DNA from 2 places in the Streptomyces sp. NPDC104226 genome. Region 2 is predicted to be linked to the other one. Evidence: predicted binding sites of a transcription regulator. Region 2 holds the regulator's gene; the other holds the start of a gene.
The links. The regulator HspR, encoded in region 2, represses chaperone genes until heat shock. The targets are predictions, from matches to a motif close to TTGAGNNNNNNNNNCTCAA.

Region 1 (9,616 bases), on a different contig from region 2:
GGGAAGTCCGCCTCCTGGAGCGCGGTGCGCAGTTTCGCGAGGGCGGCCGCCGAGAGCTTGTCCTGGTCGACCGTCTCGGCCTTCGCGTCGAGCCGGAGGAACGATCCGTCCCCCTTGATGACCAAGGTGCTGTTCTTTCCGCTGATGCCGCCGCTGCGGGTGACCGCGAGGAGCGTCTCGCCGGCGCCGGGCGGCGAGGCGCTGGGCGCGGGCGCGGAGGTGCTCGGCGCGGGCTGCGGGGAGGGAGCGGTCGTACCGGTGCCCGGGTCCGGGCTCTGGCCGGCGCTCTGACCGGGGGACGGCGTCCCCGGGGCGTCCGTCGCCGCCCCGGACGGGGTGCCGCCGGCGGTGCCCGTGCTCGCGCTCGGCCGTGGTGACGCCCCGTCGTCCGACCCGTCGGAGGAGCACCCGCCCAGGGCCGCCACCACGGCCAGCGCCCCGGCCGCCGTTGCCCAGCCCACTCGTCCACCACGTGCTCGCACGCCCCACCCCCGCAGGTATCCGGCTCGAACCCCGAGTATGGAGTCAGCACCACCCGCACGGAAAGCACTCGGAGGCCGACATCCGCCGCTTCGCCCCTTGGCGCTGGCTGCCGCCGCTCACCGCCGTCGCCCTCGGCCTCTGGGGCCTCCCGCGGGGCGGCTCCCTGTGGCGCGACGAGTCCGTCACGTGGCAGGTCGCCCACCGGCCGCTCGGCGAGCTCTGGGAACTGCTCGGTCAGGTCGACGCCGTCCACGGCCTCTACTACCTCCTGATGCACGCGGTCTTCGCGGTGACGGGCACCACCGCCTCCGACCCCGGCCTCTGGGCCCTGCGCCTCCCCTCGGTCGCCGCCACCGCCCTCGCCGCCTCCGGCGTGGCCGCGGTGGCCCACCGCCTGACGGGCCCCCCGCGCCCTGCGGGGCGGGTCGCGGTGCTGGCCGGGGTCGGGTACGCGCTGCTGCCGCCCGTGCAGATGTACGCCCAGGAAGGGCGCTCGTACGCGTTCGTCGCCGCGGCCGTCGTCTGGGCCACGTACCTGATGCTGCGCGAGCGCTGGGCCGCCTATGCGGTGGTGCTGGTGCTCGGGTGCTGGCTGCACGAGTTCGCCGTACTGGCGCTGCCCGCGCACGCGTTCGCCGCCCGGCGCTCGCGCGGCTGGCGGCTCGCCGCCGGGGCCGTGGTGGTCGCGCTGCTGCCGCTCGCGCTGGTCAGCGTGCGGCAGGCGCAGCAGCAGCTGGGCTGGCTCGGGCGGCCGAGCTGGCAGGACTGGGCGGCCTACGGGGTCCTCGCGGCCGCCTCCCTGCTCCTGGCCCGGGGAGCCGCGCGGGAACTCGTACGGGTCGCCCTGCCGCTGGCGCTGCTGCCGCCCGGAGTGCTGCTCGCGGTCTCGCTGGTGCACCCCTGGTACGTGGACCGGTACGTCCTCTACGCGCTCGCCGGCTTCGCCCTCCTCGCGGGGGCACGGCTCGCCACGGCGCGGGGGTGGTGGGTGTGGCCGCTGGTCGGGGCCCTGCTCGTCCCCGTCGGGCTCTGGTCCGCGTGGCTGCGTACTCCCGAGAGCCGCAAGGACGACGCGCGGGCCGTCGCGGCGGCCGTACGCGGACTCGCCCGCCCGGGCGACGCGGTGCTGTTCCTCCCCGCACGGCGGCGGGAATGGCTGCTGTCCTCGCCGGAGGCCTACGGCTCCCTGCGCGACCTCGCCCTGTCCCGCACCCCGGCGGCTTCGCGGAGCCTCCAGGGCGTGGAGCGGACTCCGGAGGAGATCCGGGCGGCCCTGCTGGACCCGGCGGTCGACCGGGTGGTGGCCCTGCTGGACCCGGTGGGGCAGCCGCTGGACGGCTACCCGGCCGAGGCGGTGAAACGCCAGACGCTCGTCTCCCACTTCGACCTGTGCTCCGTGACGGAGGTGCGCGGCGCCCGCGTGGCCCTCTTCGCCCGTCCGGGCACCTGCCCGTAACTCCCGGCCGCGCGCGGGCCGCCCGGAAGCGGGGGCGTGCGCAGGGGGCCGGAGGGGAGGAGGGAGGATGGGCCGCGGGGCGCCCACCTCGCGGGGGCCCGTCGGATTCTGCCGGAGGTGCCTCATGGACGCGGACGCAGCCCACCCCCTCTCCCTCGTGCCGCCCGGTCCGCTCGTCGGCGGGGACTGGCTCGCGGAGCGGCTCGGCGCGCCCGGACTCGTCGTCTTCGACGCCTCCGTCGGGGCCCACCGCGGCGCGGACCGGCGCATCCCCGGGGCCCGGCCCTTCGACCTCGACGGCGCATTGTCCGACCACACCGCCGCCGCCCCGCACACCATGCCCGGCCCCGCCGCCTTCGCCGAGGCGATGCGCACCCTGGGCGTAGACGACGACAGCACGGTCGTCGTGTACGACGGCGCCGGCGTCTACTCCAGCGCCCGCGCCTGGTGGATGCTGCGCAGCACGGGCTTCGACCGGGTCGCCGTCCTCGACGGCGGGCTGCCCGCGTGGATCGCCGCCGGGCGGCCGGTGGAGGAGCGCCGGCCGGGCTACGAGGGCCCGCGCGGCTCCTTCACCGCCCGGCCCCGTGCCGGACTGCTGGTGGACGCGGCCGCCGTCTCGGCGGCCCTGGCCGATCCGGCCGCCGCCGTGCTCGACGCCCGGACCCGCGAACGCTTCGCCGGGACCGCCCCCGAACCCCGCCCCGGCCTGCGCGGGGGCCACATGCCGGGCGCGGTCAGCCTCCCCTTCGGCGAACTGCAGCGCCCCGACGGCCTGATGCGCCCCGCCGCGGAGCTCCGCGCGGCCTTCGGGGCTGCGGCGGGCGAGCGGGAGCGGCTGTACTTCAGTTGCGGATCGGGGGTCACCGCCTGCGTGCTCGCCCTCGGCGCCGCCCTCGCCGGGTACGAGGACCTCGCGGTGTACGACGGCTCCTGGAGCGAGTGGGGCCTGCCGTCCCCGGACCGGCCCGTCGTGCAGGGGAGTTGAGGCAGCCGAGCCCCGGATCCGGGGGTTAACCCCACCCCGGATCCGGGCACGTGCACCATGCCCCCGCGTCCGCCGCGCGGGCACGATCGACACCATGACCACGAAGACGCGCCCGCGCGCCACCAAGGCCACCGTCACCCTCACCGCCACGGCAGTCGCCGCCGGACTGCTGCTCACCGGCTGCTCCTTCGGCTCGCTCGTCTCCCGAGGCGGACCGGAGAAGTCGGCGAACGCGGACGCCACGGTGGCCGAGGCCGTCACCGCGGTCGAGGTGGAGGACTCCGGGAGCGGATCCATCGAGGTGGTCGTCGGCTCCGGCCCCGGCGTCGTCGTCGGCCGCACCGTCCGCTACCACGGCGACACCGCGCCCGAGCCCGCCCAGCGGCTCTCCGGCGGAGTGCTGACCCTCACCAACGGGGACTGCTCCGGGCGCTGTTCCGTCGACTACCGGCTGGAGGTACCGGCCTCCGCCACGGTCCGGGCCAAGAGCAGCAGCGGCCGCGTCGCCGTGTCGGGGGTGGCCGCAGCCAAGGTCGTGACCTCCTCGGGCGGGGTGCGCGTGGAGCGGATCGGCGGCGCGCTGGAGGTCGGCACCGCCTCCGGCGCGGTCCGGGCGGACCGGATCGCCGGCCCGCTGAAGGTCCGTACGTCCTCGGGCTCGATCACCGCCGGGGAACTGTCCGGAACGGGCGCGGACGCCCGTTCCGACTCCGGCGACGTCCGCCTCGCCTTCACGACGGCCCCGGCTTCGATCGCCGTCCGGACCAGCTCGGGCGACGCCGGGGTGAAGGTCCCCGCGGCCCCGTACGCCCTCGACGTCGCCACCGACTCCGGCGCACGCAGGATCACCCTCCCCGCGGACCCCTCCGCCGCCGCCCGCGTCGCCGTACGGACCTCGTCGGGCGACATCACCGTCTCGGCGGCCTGAGCCGACCTCGCCCCCACCGGTGGTGAGCTGGGTATTCCCGGTGATGCCGCCGCCCGGACGGGGCTGCCCCCGACCCTGTTCGCCCCGGGCGAACGGGCGTTGGGGAACATCGGGACCCTCACGTGCATTGAGTCGGCATAGCTCAACTTCACTGCCGGAGGGAACATCATGGCTTCGACGTCCGTAACGCTCACCCTGCCCGTGCTGCCGCTCGACGACGAGGTCGTGCTGCCCGGGATGGTCGTTCCGCTGGACCTGTCCGACAACGAGGTGCGCGCCGCCGTCGAGGCCGCCCAGGCCGCCGCCGGGAGCGGGAAGCCGAAGGTGCTGCTCGTGCCCCGGGTCGACGGGAAGTACACCGGCACCGGAGTGCTCGGCACCGTGGAGCAGGTGGGACGGCTGTCCGACGGGGATCCCGGGGCGCTGATCCGCGGCCGCGGCCGGGTCCGCATCGGGGCCGGGACGACCGGGCCCGGGGCCGCGCTCTGGGTCGAGGGGGAGACCGTGGACGAGGCCGTCCCCGATCCGCTGCCCGGGGCCGTCGCCGAGCTCGTCAAGGAGTACAAGGCGCTCGCCACGAGCTGGCTCAAGAAGCGCGGGGCCTGGCAGGTCGTGGACCGGGTGCAGCAGATCGAGGGGGTCGGGGCCCTCGCGGACAACTCCGGCTACTCCCCGTTCCTGACCGTCGAGCAGAAGGTGGAGCTGCTGGAGACGGCCGACCCCGTCGCCCGGCTGCGGCTCGCCGTCAAGGCCCTCAGCGACCACCTCGCCGAGCAGGACGTCGCCGAGTCCATCGCCAAGGACGTCCAGGACGGCGTCGACAAGGTCCAGCGCGAGTTCCTGCTCAAGCGGCAGCTCGACGCCGTGCGCAAGGAACTGCGCGAGCTCAGCGGGGAGAAGGAGGGCGAGGAGTCCGACGACTACCGGGCCCGCGTCGAAGCCGCCGACCTGCCCGAGAAGGTACGGGAGGCCGCGCTCAAGGAAGTCGACAAGCTGGAGCGCTCCAGCGACCAGTCCCCGGAAGGGTCCTGGATCCGCACCTGGCTGGACACCGTGCTCGAACTCCCCTGGAACGAGCGGACCGAGGACGCGTACGACATCCGCGGAGCCCGCGCCGTCCTGGACGCGGAGCACGCCGGGCTGAGCGACGTGAAGGACCGGATCACCGAGTACCTGGCGGTGCGCAAGCGCCGCTCCGAGCGCGGGATGGGTGTCGTCGGCGGGCGCAGGGGCGGCGCCGTGCTGGCACTCGTAGGCCCTCCCGGCGTCGGCAAGACCTCCCTCGGCGAGTCCGTGGCCCACGCCATGGGCCGCACGTTCGTCCGCGTCGCCCTCGGCGGAGTCCGCGACGAGGCCGAGATCCGCGGGCACCGGCGTACGTACGTGGGCGCGCTGCCCGGCCGGATCGTACGGGCCATCAAGGAATCCGGTTCCATGAACCCGGTCGTCCTGCTCGACGAGATCGACAAGGTCGGCTCCGACTTCCGCGGAGACCCGGCGGCCGCGCTGCTCGAAGTCCTCGACCCCGCCCAGAACCACACCTTCCGGGACCACTACCTGGAGGTGGAACTGGACCTGAGCGACGTCGTGTTCCTGGCCACCGCCAACGTCCTGGAGGCCATTCCCGAGGCCCTCGCCGACCGCATGGAACTGGTCCGCCTCGACGGCTACACCGAGGACGAGAAGGTCGTCATCGCCCGCGACCACCTGCTGCCCCGGCAGCTGGAGCGGGCCGGCCTGGCCGCGGAGGAAGTGGTCCTGGAGGAGGACGCGCTGCGCAAGCTGGCGGGGGAGTACACCCGCGAGGCGGGCGTGCGCACCCTGGAGCGCTCCCTGGCCCGGCTGCTGCGCAAGGTGGCCTCCCAGCACGAACTGGGGGAGCGGGAACTGCCGCTGCGGATCGGCGCGGACGACCTGCGCGCACTCATCGGACGGCCGCACCACGTACCGGAGTCCGCGCAGGACCCGGCCGAGCGGCGCACCGCGGTACCGGGCGTGGCCACCGGCCTCGCCGTGACCGGGGCGGGCGGCGACGTCCTGTTCGTCGAGGCCTCGCTGGCCGATCCCGAGACGGGCGCGGCCGGGCTCACGCTGACGGGCCAGCTCGGAGACGTGATGAAGGAGTCGGCGCAGATCGCGCTCAGCTTCCTGCGCTCCCACGGCGCCGAGCTGGAACTCCCGGTCGCCGACCTGAAGGACCGGGGCGTGCACATCCACTTCCCGGCGGGCGCGGTGCCCAAGGACGGCCCGAGCGCGGGCATCACGATGACGACGGCGCTGGCCTCGCTGCTGTCGGGCCGCCAGGTCCGCACCGACGTGGCCATGACCGGCGAGGTCTCGCTGACCGGGCGGGTGCTGCCCATCGGCGGGGTCAAGCAGAAGCTGCTGGCCGCGCACCGGGCCGGGCTGACCACCGTCATCATCCCGAAGCGGAACGAGGCCGACCTGGACGACGTGCCCGCCGAGGTGCTGGCAGGGCTGTCGGTGCACCCGGTGACGGACGTGCGCCAGGTCCTGGAGCTGGCCCTGGCCGCGGACGAGGCCGCGGTGGCCGCGGTGGCGTGATCCGGGAGGCAGGCCGGGCCGGGGGCCCGGGGTTCCCCGCTCCGGCGGGGCCCCGGGCCCCCGGCACACCCGCTGCGAAATACTGGTGCCCCACACACCAGCGAAGGAGAGGGCCGTGCACGGGACCGAAGACCAGGAGTTCCTTGCCCTGGAGCGGGAGCTGTCCGTCTTCCTCCGACGGGCCCGCGCCTCCTCCGGGGAGATGGCGCGCGAGCTGCACCCCGAGCTGGAACCGGCCGCGTACGGGCTCCTCGTACGGCTGGAAGCCGCCGGGCGGCAGCGGGCGACCGAGCTCGCCGCCTACTTCGGGGTCGGCAAGGCCACCATGAGCCGGCAGCTGCGGGCCTTGGAGGTGCTGGGCCTGGTCGCCCGCGAGCCGGACCCGGCGGACGGGCGGGCCTTCCTGGTCGGGCTCACCGAGGAGGGCCGGGAGCGCTTCCTGCGGGTCCGGGGCGCCCGGCGCGAGCAGTACATGCGCAAGCTCGCGGACTGGGACCGGGGGGAAGTCGCGGAACTGGCCAGGCTCCTGAACCAGTTGAACGCGGGCGGGGAGTAACACCGGGCACCGGGCGCGGCCGCCCGGGGCACTGGGCGTCCCGGGCCACTGGGCCTCCCGGGCCGCCCGGCCCCCGGGTCTGCGGCCGTCCGTGCTTCCCGGCCCCCGCGCCCCTAAAGCTCCGCGTAAGCCGCCGACGCGTCGTCGTGGCGCTTGCCGCGGCGGTGCGCCCGGTCCGGGTCCGACTCCAGCGCGCGCACCCGGTCGATCAGCGACTGCGCGCCCTCCTTGCGGAGCACCGCCAGGCAATCGGCCCAGTCGCCCTCCCCGAACGTGTCCGTCCACCGGCTGGCCCCGTCCGTGAGCGCCGCCACCGCACATACCTCCGCGCGCGGCGTCCGCCCGGTCACCGCCCGGGCCGCCACCTCCGGGTCGGCGGCGGCGGTGAAGAAGCCGCCCTCCGCGTTGCGCAGCTCGTCGGCCGAGGCCTCCGTACGCAGCCGCTCGCGCGGGATCCGGTCCAGCCGGTCGTCGAGGACCGCGCGCACCTCTCCACCCGGCGCCTGGAGGAGGAGTACGGAATCCGAGAGCACCAGGTGTTCGACGCAGGACGCGTCCCAGCGGACCACGACCACCGTCGCCTGAGGCGTTCGGACGTGAGAAAGGTCACAGGTGTCGCGGTGGGCGTCCGCGGTGACGCGGATGGCCTCCGCCAGGACCTCGTCGAGGGGCATGTCCCGGCGCGATCCGGACAGTTCGGTCAATCGGCCGCCCAGCCTCGCCGCGAACCACGGCACGCCGTGCGCGCATCCGACCTCGCCCGGAGGCGGGGTGACCCCGTCGAGGGCCACCAGAACTCCGCCGCCCGAAGCGGGGATCGCGGCCGACAGCCAGTCCTCGTTGGGGCGTTCCGGGTTGCCGGGGACGGAGGAGAGATCGATGCGCATGGGGACATTCTGCCCGCGCGGGGCTCCGTACGGGCGGGAGGAGCCGGGGAAGGTCCGGACCAGAAGGACTCCCGGGGCCCACGGCGCGGCACGCTGCGATGTGGGCGGGCATCCTGCCAAAAGCCGCATCGATCTTTCAACCACCCGTCCACGGCGGGCCCCTGACAGCCGATCGCCGAGTTGGTCGCCAACTCCTCCGTGCTGTTCACTCCTTCGTGTGGCCGGGCGGGCGATGTGCGGTCCTCTTCCCCACTCACTGCGAGGGTCTGAGGCGGTACGGCGGCAGGCGCGCACAAGCGGCGCGCGCCGAGCAGCACGTACCGGGCACCAGACGACGAGCACGAGCAGTACACGTACACACGTAAACAGGATTGCGAGCACCGGTGCAGAAGAAGCGGCCTCGGAAGAACGGCACCGTCGCGAACGGCACCGCACCCGACGGCACCGCACCCGACCGACGAGCCCCCGGCGGCCCGGTCGCCGCGACCGCACCCGCAGGGCGCCGCGTCCGCGTGCGCAGCAGGCTGGTCATCGGGGTCGCCGTGGCAGGGCTCGCCGTCCTCGCGGCGGGAGCCCCCGCCGTCCTGTCCGCCTCCGCGGACCTGAAGGACTCCCAGGAACTGGTCACCCTCGCCGACCGGAGCCGGCAGACCCTCACCCTCGCCCACCTGCTCGGCGACGAGCGCGACGCCGTCACCGCGTACGTGGCCAAGGGCCGCCCCGGCGGCGCCAAGGGCGCGCAGGCCGCCGCCGTCCAGGAACGCGCCGCGGGCACCGACCGCCAGCTCGCCGAGGTCCAGGCCGACGCGGACGAGGAACTCGCCCAGGCCCTCGGCCGGGTGGGCGCCGTCCGCACCGAGGCCATCGAGGGCAAGGACAGCGCCCTCGCCGCCCACCAGGCCTACTCCGGCGTCATCGCCGAACTCCTCGCACCGAGCGGCCGGCTCAGCGAGTTGACCCCGCCGCGCGCCGCCGACGCCCTCGTCACCGCCCGCCCCCTGGCCGCCCTCGGCCAGGCCGTGGAACAGGCCTCCGCCACCCGCGGACTGCTCCTCGCCGCGCTGTCCGTGCCCGGCGGCGACAAGCAGCCCGGCGCCGCCTTCGTGGACGAACTCACCGGCGCAGCCCAGCGGGCACGCGTACGGGAGCAGGGCGCGCTCGACGACTTCGCACGCGCCGCGCGTCCCGACGTGCGCCAGAGCCTCACCGCCACCGTCACCGGACCCGAGGTCAAGACGGCCGACGACTACCTCAAGCGGCTCACCGACCGGCCCGCCCTGTCGCCCGCCGACCGCAAGCTCGATCCCGGCACCGTCGGACCGGCCCTGACCGCCCGCGTCGACCGGATGCGCTCGGTCGAGGCCACCCTCGCCGCCGAGCGCGCCACCGCGCTCGCCGCGCTGCGCGACGACGACGTGACCGCGCTGGAGGTCATGGTCACCTTCCTCGGCGTCCTCTTCCTCCTCACCCTCGGCATCTCCACCGCCGTCGCGCGCTCCCTGACCCGGCCGCTGTCGGTCCTGCGGCGCGGCGCGGCGCGGCTGGCCACGCCGGAGGGCTCGGTGGAACCGGTCCGCTTCACGGGCCGCAACGACGAGTTCGCCGAGGTGGTGCGCCACCTCAACGCGGTACGCGACCAGACGGTCTCCCTGCACACCCGGATCGCCGGACTCGACGCCGACCGGCGCCGCCTCATCGGCCGCAACGAGGCCCTGTCGGCCGGCCGGGAGACGCTGGAGGAAGAGCTCGCGCA
Region 2 (9,616 bases):
GGGCTCGAAAAGTTGGTGATCACGCTGGTCCAGATTGACGAAGACCATGCCGTACCGGATCTCGCAGCGGACGGGCTGCGGTGCGCCTCGGGGGCGGCGCAGACAGCGGTAGGCCCGGACGTCCTCGTCCTCTTCCCGCACCACGATGATCGGCTGGCCGAACAAGGTGACCTTCAGCGAGTCACCGACGTAAGGGATGGCGCTGGTGAGATCGATGAACTGCCAGCCGGAGCGGTAGGCAGATGCCATTTCACGGCGGAAGCCGTGGTCGTCGGGCGTCATCAGTCCCAGCCGAGGTCGTTGGTCGACGCGGTGGTCGAGTCCCAGCCCAAGTCGTTGGGCGCCGAATCCCAGCCCAGATCGGGCTTGCCTATCGACACGGCGGGCGCGTCGGTACCCCCCACGTCCCCACCGAAGGCGTTGACTGCCCCAATGACCGCAGCGGCGGAGAACCCAATGGCAAGTACCGAGCGAAGCATTCTCTTGTACATGGTCGGCTTCGTCCTCACTTGATGGAAATCTTCTCCCCCGCGTGTCAGACGATGGCTTATTCGGGCACGTCGCTGCCACAGGGACGATGCATCATGTTCTTGCATGTTCAGGACCCTGGGGGGTGGAGATTTGCCCAGAAACAACACAAAGCCGACACATCCCCACCCCGTCACGTCCATGTGCGCGGAGGGGACGCGTCTCTACACGGCGGCGCTGAGCACCGGCCGGGTGAGCCGCGGCGAGGTCGAGAACGCCCCCTGCCTGCTCGAATTCGCTCTCCTGAGGCCCGACCCCGATGACGCGAACCAGCTCCGCGCGGTTCCCCCGTCCGTCGCGCTCGCCCAGCGGCTCCATCCGCTCGAACGGGAGATTCAGGACCGGCGCCGGGACACCATAGATCTCACCGACGCATTCGAGCCGTTTCTGGCCATCAGCTCCCAGAGCCCCTCGAACACCCACGCCATCACCGTGCTGGAGGGCTTCGACCAGATCCACACCGCCCTCGACCAGGCCACCGCGGAGTGCCGGACCGAAGTGCTGACCGTACAACCGGGCGGCGCCCGGTCCACGTCGGTCCTCACGGAGGCACTGGAGCGCGCCGCTCCCCTCGTCAACCGCGGGGTGCGCATAAGGACGCTCTACCAGCACACCGTGCGGCACAGCCAGGGCACGCTCGCCTACGTGGACCGGATCTCCGCGGGGAAGGTCGAGATCCGCACGCTCGAAGAGCTCATGGAGCGTCTCATGATCTTCGACCGTACGGTGGCCTTCATCCCCACGAGCGACGACCGCAGGACGGCCCTGGAACTGCGCCACCCCGGGCTGGTCGACTACCTCATCAAGGTCTTCGAGCAGCTGTGGCACCGTGCCGTGCCGCTGTCGGCGGAGGTGACGTACCAGCACACCCCCGGCGGCATCTCGGGCGTGCAGCGCTCCATCGCGCAGCTCCTCATCGAGGGACACGTGGACGAGGCCATCGCGCGCCGGCTGGGAATGAACGTCCGGACCTGCCGCGCCCACATCGCCAAGCTGGCGGCCTCCCTGGGCAGCGGCAGCCGGGCACAGCTCGGCTTCCTCATCGCCCGCTCGGGGATGCTGGAGGACCCGGAGCGCCGGCTCTGAGAGCCGCGCAGAGGCCCCCCAGGGCGCCCTGACGGATGCGGAAGGCCCCGCCCGGTATCAACCGGGCGGGGCCTTCTTTTCGCGTCCGTACGGGCGCGCTCAGTCCATCGGGCGCTTGGGCGCCGGCCGCCAGACGACCAGGGCGCTGCCCGGCTGCGGGGGCTGGTACGGGACCAGGTCGCGCCGGTACGAGGCGTGCACCTGGGCCTCGCGCTGCCGGAGCACCGCGGCGGCGCCGTCGACCGCGGTGGAGAGCTCGGCCACGCGCTGCTGGAGCGCGGCGACCTGGTTCTCCAGCTCGATGATCCGCTTGATGCCGGCCAGGTTGATGCCCTCTTCCTGGGACAGCGCCTGCACCGTGCGGAGCAGTTCGATGTCACGGGCCGAGTAGCGCCGGCCGCGCCCGGCCGTACGGCCCGGGGAGACCAGGCCGAGACGGTCGTACTGGCGCAGGGTCTGCGGATGCAGGCCCGAGAGCTGGGCGGCCACCGAGATCACGTAGACCGGGGTCTCATCGGTGAGCTGGTACTGGCTCCTACGGCGGCCGTCCATGTCATGCTCCCTTCGCGGACTCGAACAGTGCGGAGCGCGGGTCCTCGGACTCCGTCGCCTCGCGGTACAGCTCCATGGCCTCGCGGGCCTTGTCGTTCAGCTCGGTCGGAACGGCGACCTCCACCGTCACGAGCAGGTCGCCGCGGGTGCCGTCCTTGCGGACCGCTCCCTTGCCGCGGGCCCGCATCGTGCGGCCGCCCGGGGTGCCCGGGGGCAGCTTCAGCGTCACCGAGGGGCCGTTCAGGGTCGGGACCTTGATGTCGGCTCCGAGCGCCGCCTCCGCGAAGGTGACCGGAACGGTCACCGTGAGGTTGTCGTCCTTGCGGCCGAAGACCGGGTGCGCGTCCACGTGCACGACCACGTACAGGTCGCCGGCCGGGCCGCCGCGCTCGCCCGGGGCTCCCTTGCCGCGCAGCCGGATCCGCTGGGAGTCGGAGACTCCCGCCGGGATCCGGACCTGCATGGTCCGGGAACTGCGGGCCCGGCCGCTGCCCTTGCAGATGTCGCAGGGGGTCTCGGCGATGAGGCCGCGGCCCTTGCAGTCCGCGCAGGGGTCGGTCAGCGAGAAGCCGCCGCCGCTGCCGCGGGACACCTGGCCGGTGCCGACGCAGGTCGGGCACACGCGGGGCGTGCCGTTCTTGTCGCCGGTGCCCGAACAGGCCTTGCAGGGCGCCTGCGAGGACATCCGGAGCGGGACCGTGGCCCCGTCCACCGCCTCCGTGAAGGAGAGGGTGACCTCCGACTCGATGTCCTGGCCGCGGCGCGGCTGGGTACGGGTCCCCGCACCTGCGCCGGCGCCGCCGCGGTTGAACAGGCCGCCGAAGACGTCGCCCAGACCGCCGCCGCCGAAACCGCCGCCCGCGCCGCCCTGCTGCTGGCCTCCGAAGAGGTCGCCGAGGTCGAAGTTGAACGAGCCGCCGCCCCCGCCGGGACCGGGGCGGAAGCCACCGTTCCCGAACAGGGCGCGGGCCTCGTCGTACTCCTTGCGCTTCTTGGCGTCACCGAGGATGTCGTTCGCCTCGGAGATCTCCTTGAAGCGCTCCTCGGCCGAGGCGTCACCCTTGTTGGCGTCCGGGTGGAACTCGCGGGCGAGCTTCCGGTACGCCTTCTTGATCTCGGCCTCGGTGGCGTCCTTCGGGACACCGAGGACCTTGTAGTAGTCCTTCTCGACGAAGTCCTTCGTGCTCATCCCCGGTGTCCCTCCTCTCGTGCCTCTACGTGGTCAACCTCAGCCGTTGTCGGCTGCATCCGCGTCCTTGCCGGACGGGTCCGACGGGTCCGACGACGAGTCGGCCTCCGCCGCCTCGGACTTCGGCGCCGCGCCCGGCTGGGGCTCGGCCACCGCGACCCGCGCGGGACGGATCGTACGCTCGCCGATCCGGTAGCCCGGCTGCAGGATCGCCACGCAGGTGTCCTCGGTGACGTCCGGCGCGTACGAGTGCATCAGGGCCTCGTGGATCGTCGGGTCGAAGGGCTCGCCCTCCTTGCCGAACTGCTGCAGGCCCATCTTGGCCGCGGCGGTCTCCAGCGATTCGGCCACCGACTTGAAGCCGCCGACCAGCTCGCCATGTTCCCGCGCCCGGCCGATGTCGTCCAGGGTCGGGAGCAGCTCCGTCAGGAGGGACGCGACCGCGATCTCCTTGACGGCGATCCGGTCCCGCTCCACCCGGCGGCGGTAGTTCTGGTACTCCGCCTGGAGCCGCTGGAGGTCCGCGGTGCGCTCGCCGAGCGCGGTACGGGCCTGGTCCAGCTGGGCCAGGAGGGCGGTCTCCTGGCCGGACTGTGCTGCTCCGGAGTCCCCGGCCGGGGCCGCGGCCTCCTCCTTGGAGGAAGCTGCGGCCTTCGGCTCGGCGGCGTCGTCAGGCGTGCCGTCGGCGGGGACTTCGGGCTTCTCGTCGAAACCCGGGGTCTCCTCCGACATCAGGCAGCGCCACCCTTCGGCTTCTCGTCGTCGACGATCTCGGCGTCGACGACGTCGTCGTTGGCGTCGGCGGCCTGCTGGGCACCCTCGGCGCCGGCGGCACCCTGGGCGGCCTGGGCGTCCGCGTAGATCGCCTGGCCGAGCTTCTGGCTGACGGCACCGAGCTTCTCGGTCGCGGTGCGGATCTCGGCGGCGTCCTCGCCCTTGAGCTTCTCCTTCAGCTCGGCGATGGAGGCCTCGACCTCGTCCTTGACGTCGGCCGGAACCTTGTCCTCGTTGTCCTTGACGAACTTCTCCGTCTGGTACACGAGGCTCTCGCCCTGGTTGCGGGACTCGGCGGCTTCCTTGCGGCGCAGGTCCTCGTCCGCGTACTGCTCCGCCTCCTGGCGCATGCGGTCGACCTCGTCCTTGCCGAGCGAAGAGCCGCCGGTGACGGTCATCTTCTGCTCCTTGCCCGTGCCGAGGTCCTTGGCCGTGACGTGCATGATGCCGTTCGCGTCGATGTCGAAGGAGACCTCGATCTGCGGGACGCCACGCGGAGCCGGCGGCAGGCCGGTCAGCTCGAACATGCCGAGCTTCTTGTTGTACGCCGCGATCTCGCGCTCGCCCTGGTAGACCTGGATCTGCACGGACGGCTGGTTGTCCTCGGCCGTCGTGAAGATCTCGGACCGCTTGGTCGGGATCGTGGTGTTGCGCTCGATGAGCTTGGTCATGATGCCGCCCTTGGTTTCGATACCCAGGGACAGCGGGGTCACGTCGAGGAGCAGGACGTCCTTGACCTCACCCTTGAGAACGCCCGCCTGGAGGGTCGCGCCGATGGCGACGACCTCGTCCGGGTTGACGCCCTTGTTGGCGTCCTGACCGCCGGTGAGCTCCTTGACGAGCTCGGCGACGGCCGGCATGCGGGTGGAGCCGCCGACCAGGACCACGTGGTCGATCTCGGACAGGTTGATGCCCGCGTCCTTGATGACGTTGTGGAACGGGGTCTTGCAGCGGTCGAGCAGGTCCGCGGTCAGCTGCTGGAACTGGGAGCGCGTGAGCTTCTCGTCCAGGTGCAGCGGGCCCTCGGCGGAGGCCGTGATGTAGGGCAGGTTGATCGAGGTCTCCGTGGAGGAGGACAGCTCGATCTTCGCCTTCTCGGCGGCCTCGCGCAGGCGCTGGAGCGCCATCTTGTCCTTGGCCAGGTCGACGCCGTGACCGTTCTGGAACTGCTTCACCAGGTAGTCGACGACGCGCTGGTCCCAGTCGTCGCCACCGAGGTGGTTGTCACCGTTGGTGGCCTTCACCTCGACGACGCCGTCGCCGATCTCCAGGAGGGACACGTCGAAGGTGCCGCCACCGAGGTCGAAGACGAGAATGGTCTGGTCGTCCTTGTCGAGACCGTAGGCCAGGGCGGCGGCCGTCGGCTCGTTGACGATGCGCAGGACGTTCAGGCCCGCGATCTCACCGGCCTCCTTCGTCGCCTGACGCTCGGAGTCGTTGAAGTAGGCCGGGACGGTGATGACCGCGTCCGTGACCTTCTCACCCAGGTAGGCCTCGGCGTCGCGCTTCAGCTTCTGCAGGATGAAGGCGCTCATCTGCTGCGGGTTGAAGTCCTTGCCATCCAGGTTGATCTTCCAGTCAGTGCCCATGTGGCGCTTGACGGAGCGGATGGTCCGGTCCACGTTCGTGACCGCCTGGCGCTTGGCCACCTCGCCGACGAGGACCTCGCCGTTCTTGGCGAAGGCGACGACGGACGGCGTGGTCCTGGCGCCCTCGGCGTTGGTGATGACGGTGGGCTCGCCGCCTTCCAGAACGCTGACGACGGAGTTAGTGGTGCCCAGGTCGATGCCGACCGCACGTGCCATTTTGATTCCTCCAGCTGACTTGAGTGGAACAGACTCAAGAGTGCACCACCCCTCCGTCCGTGTCAACAGAGGTGAGTCGAGGGGACTCAACCTTTAGGCCACCCTTACGCTCAGGGCGCCATTCGGGGCACCACGGCCGCGCGGCACCGCACCGCCGCCGGAGGCGTGCGGCACCGTGCAGGCATGCCTCTGCTGCTACGCCTCCCCGCCCGGCCGGGGCCCCGCCTCCGGCTCCGGTCCTGGCCGTGGCCCCGGCCCGCCAGGCCTTCGGCCAAGCGGGTGCTCGACCTCGCCGGAGCGGCGCTCCTGCTCGGGGTGCTCCTCGTCCCGCTGCTGCTGGCCGCCGGACTGCTGTACGCGACCCAGGGCGCGGGCGTCCTCGTACGCGAGCCGGCGGCGGGCCTGGCCGGGCGCCCCTACCGCGCGTGGCGGCTGCGGATCGGCAAGGGCCGGGCCGGGGCGGCGCTGGAGCGGTGCGCGCTGGACGGACTGCCGCAGCTGCTCAACGTGCTGCGGGGCGAGATGTCACTGGTCGGACCGCGCCCCGGGAACGGCCTGACGGACCGGCCCGAGCGGCTCCTCGTACGGCCCGGGATGACCGGGCTGTGGCAGGTGAGCGCACGTTCGGACCTGCCGTGGGAGGAGATGGACCTGCTCGACCGGCACTATGTGGAGAACCACTGGCTGGGGATGGACCTGGCGATCCTCGCGCAGACCCCGCGGGCGGCCTGGCGGCACAGGCAACCCTGAGCGACGCAGATCACCGCACGCTCGGCTACATTGCGGCGTCGGGACTGGGTAACCTCAAGCCTTGACTGGATAAGTTACCGCTTAGTAAGTGCCGCCCGAGGAGCCCTCCCATGCAACTCGCCGCGATCATCGTGTCGCTGGTCCTGACCGTGGTCGGCGTCGCGCTGCTCGCCCGAGCCGTGGCGCAGATCTACCGCTTCGTGAAGCTCGGACAGCCCGTACCGGCAGGCAGCCGTACGGACGACCCGAAGTCCCGAACGATCACCCTGGTCCGGGAGTTCCTCGGCCACAGCCGGATGAACCGCTGGGGCCTCGTCGGCTTCGCGCACTGGTTCGTCGCGATCGGCTTCCTGACCCTGCCGCCCACGCTGCTGCAGGCGTACGGGCAGCTCTTCCAGGCCGACTGGGTGCTGCCGATCGTCGGCGGCTTCCTGCCGTTCGAGCTCTACATCGAGTTCATCGGCCTGATGACCGTGCTCGGCATCCTCGTCCTGATGGGGATCCGCCTCGCGTCGCTGCCCTCGCGGGCCGGCCGCAAGTCGCGCTTCGCCGGCTCGAAGGCCTGGCAGGCGTACTTCGTCGAGTACATCATCCTGACCATCGGCCTCGCGATCCTGTGCCTGCGCGGCCTCGAAGGCGCGATCCACCACGTGGACTCGTACGAGCCGGCGTACTTCGTCTCGTACCCGCTGGTGCTGGCGTTCAAGGGCATGTCGCTCGGCGCGCTGCAGAACGCCATCTACTTCACCGCGATGATCAAGATCGGCACCTCGCTGATCTGGATGATCGTGGTCTCGCTCAACACCAACATGGGTGTCGCCTGGCACCGCTTCCTCGGCTTCCCGAACATCTGGTTCAAGCGGAACGCCGACGGCGCGACGGCGCTCGGCGCCCTCCAGCCCATGACCAGCGGCGGCAAGCCGCTCAACTTCGAGGACCCGGGCGAGGACGACGTCTACGGCGTCTCCCAGGTCGAGCAGTTCTCCTGGAAGGGCATCCTCGACTTCTCCACGTGCACGGAGTGCGGCCGCTGCCAGTCGCAGTGCCCGGCCTGGAACACCGGCAAGCCCCTCTCCCCCAAGCTCCTGATCATGTCGCTGCGCGACCACGCGCACGCCAAGGCCCCGTACCTGCTCGCCGGCGGCGGCAAGGACATGGAGGGCAACGAGAAGGCGACGCCGGAGCAGCTGGCCAACGTCCCGGCCGCGGCCCTCGCCGAGGCCGAGCGCCCGCTGATCGGCACCGCCGAGGAGAACGGGGTCATCGACCCCGACGTCCTGTGGTCCTGCACGAGCTGCGGTGCGTGCGTCGAGCAGTGCCCGGTGGACATCGAGCACATCGACCACATCGTCGACATGCGCCGCTACCAGGTGATGATCGAGTCCGCCTTCCCGTCGGAGGCCGGCACGATGCTGAAGAACCTGGAGCGCAAGGGCAACCCCTGGGGCATGGCCAAGAAGCAGCGCGTCGAGTGGACCAAGGAGGTGGACTTCGAGGTCCCGATCATCGGCAAGGACGCGGAGGACCTCTCCGAGTTCGACTACCTGTACTGGGTCGGCTGCGCGGGCGCGCTCGAAGACCGGGCGAAGAAGACCACGAAGGCCTTCGCCGAGCTGCTGAACATGGCGGGCGTCAAGTTCGCGATCATGGGCGGCGACGAGAAGTGCACGGGCGACTCCCCGCGCCGCCTGGGCAACGAGCCGCTCTTCCAGCAGCTGGCGCAGGAAAACGTCGCGATGCTGAACATGGCGTTCGGCGAGGACGACGACGACCCGGAGACGAAGAAGCCGAAGTCGGCGAAGCGCATCGTCTCCACCTGCCCGCACTGCTTCAACACCATCGCGAACGAGTACCCGCAGCTGGGCGGCGAGTACGAGGTCATCCACCACACGCAGCTGCTCCAGCACCTGATCGACGAGGGCCGCCTCACGCCGGTGACCCCGGTCGACGGGCTCATCACGTACCACGACCCCTGCTACCTGGGCCGGCACAACAAGGTCTACACGCCGCCGCGCGAGATCATGTCGGCCGTGCCGGGCCTGCGCCAGCAGGAGATGCACCGCCACAAGGAGCGGGGCTTCTGCTGCGGCGCCGGTGGCGCGCGGATGTGGATGGAGGAGCGGATCGGCAAGCGCATCAACAACGAGCGCGTCGACGAGGCCCTGTCCCTGAACCCGGACATCGTCTCCACCGCCTGCCCGTTCTGCCTCGTCATGCTCACCGACTCGGTGAACGGCAAGAAGAACGACGGCCAGGCGAAGGAACACGTCACGGTGGTCGACGTGGCGCAGCTGCTGCTGGAGTCGGTGAAGACGCCGGAGCCGGTGGTCGAGCCGGAGCCGGAGCCGGTGGTCGAGCCCGAGCCGGTGGTCGAGGCTGAGGCTGCGGCTGCGGCGGAGGCCGTGGAGCCCGTCACGGAGCCGAAGGCGGAGGCCAAGACGGAGGCCGCCGAGGCCGCTGCTCCGGCCAAGGCCGAGGAGCCCGCGCCGGAGACCGACGCCGAGGCGAAGTAGCCCCCGCAGCACCGCACGCCGGAACGGCCCGCCCCCTTTGGGGGGCGGGCCGTTCCGCTGTTCCGGGGCCGGTCAGGCCCGGGTCCTACCCGGTCAGGCCTGGTCGGACCGGTTGCGGCGCAGCATCGCGAAGCCGAGGCCCGCGGCGCCCACCGCCGCCATGCCCCCGCCGGCGGCCAGCATCAGCGTGCCGTCGCCCTCGCCCTGGGCGGACACCGGAGCGACACCCTCCGCACCGGCCTTCACGCCGCCCTTCGGCACGACCCGCTCGACGGTCTTCTTCTCGGCCGGCTTCTCGACCGGCTTGGCGAGGGGCTTCGCGTCCTTCGTGACGGCCTTGCGGTCCACCTCGTACTTCTCGATCAGCGTGCCGCTGGTGAAGTCGTAGACCCAGCTGTTGCCGCCGTTCTTGCCGTCGA

Region 1: lon (endopeptidase La) is a predicted target of HspR. The motif match lies at 3,983-4,001, and genes of this name have one in related genera.

What each region holds. Positions count from the first base shown of each region.
Region 1 is NZ_JBVJMS010000012.1:48,453-58,068, forward strand. Features, by position in the region: gene ACZ60J_RS32315 (hypothetical protein) at 1-461, opposite strand, end outside; gene ACZ60J_RS32320 (glycosyltransferase family 39 protein) at 473-1,939, shown strand; gene ACZ60J_RS32325 (sulfurtransferase) at 2,064-2,927, shown strand; gene ACZ60J_RS32330 (DUF4097 family beta strand repeat-containing protein) at 3,022-3,855, shown strand; gene lon (endopeptidase La) at 4,024-6,420, shown strand; gene ACZ60J_RS32340 (MarR family winged helix-turn-helix transcriptional regulator) at 6,536-6,976, shown strand; gene ACZ60J_RS32345 (protein phosphatase 2C domain-containing protein) at 7,090-7,863, opposite strand; gene ACZ60J_RS32350 (nitrate- and nitrite sensing domain-containing protein) at 8,247-9,616, shown strand, end outside.
Region 2 is NZ_JBVJMS010000011.1:62,585-72,200, reverse strand. Features, by position in the region: gene ACZ60J_RS30890 (Rieske (2Fe-2S) protein) at 1-282, opposite strand, end outside; gene ACZ60J_RS30885 (hypothetical protein) at 282-404, opposite strand; gene ACZ60J_RS30880 (helix-turn-helix transcriptional regulator) at 595-1,614, shown strand; gene ACZ60J_RS30875 (heat shock protein transcriptional repressor HspR) at 1,714-2,166, opposite strand; gene dnaJ (molecular chaperone DnaJ) at 2,168-3,355, opposite strand; gene grpE (nucleotide exchange factor GrpE) at 3,395-4,087, opposite strand; gene dnaK (molecular chaperone DnaK) at 4,087-5,934, opposite strand; gene ACZ60J_RS30855 (sugar transferase) at 6,118-6,684, shown strand; gene ACZ60J_RS30850 ((Fe-S)-binding protein) at 6,795-9,197, shown strand; gene ACZ60J_RS30845 (hypothetical protein) at 9,291-9,616, opposite strand, start outside.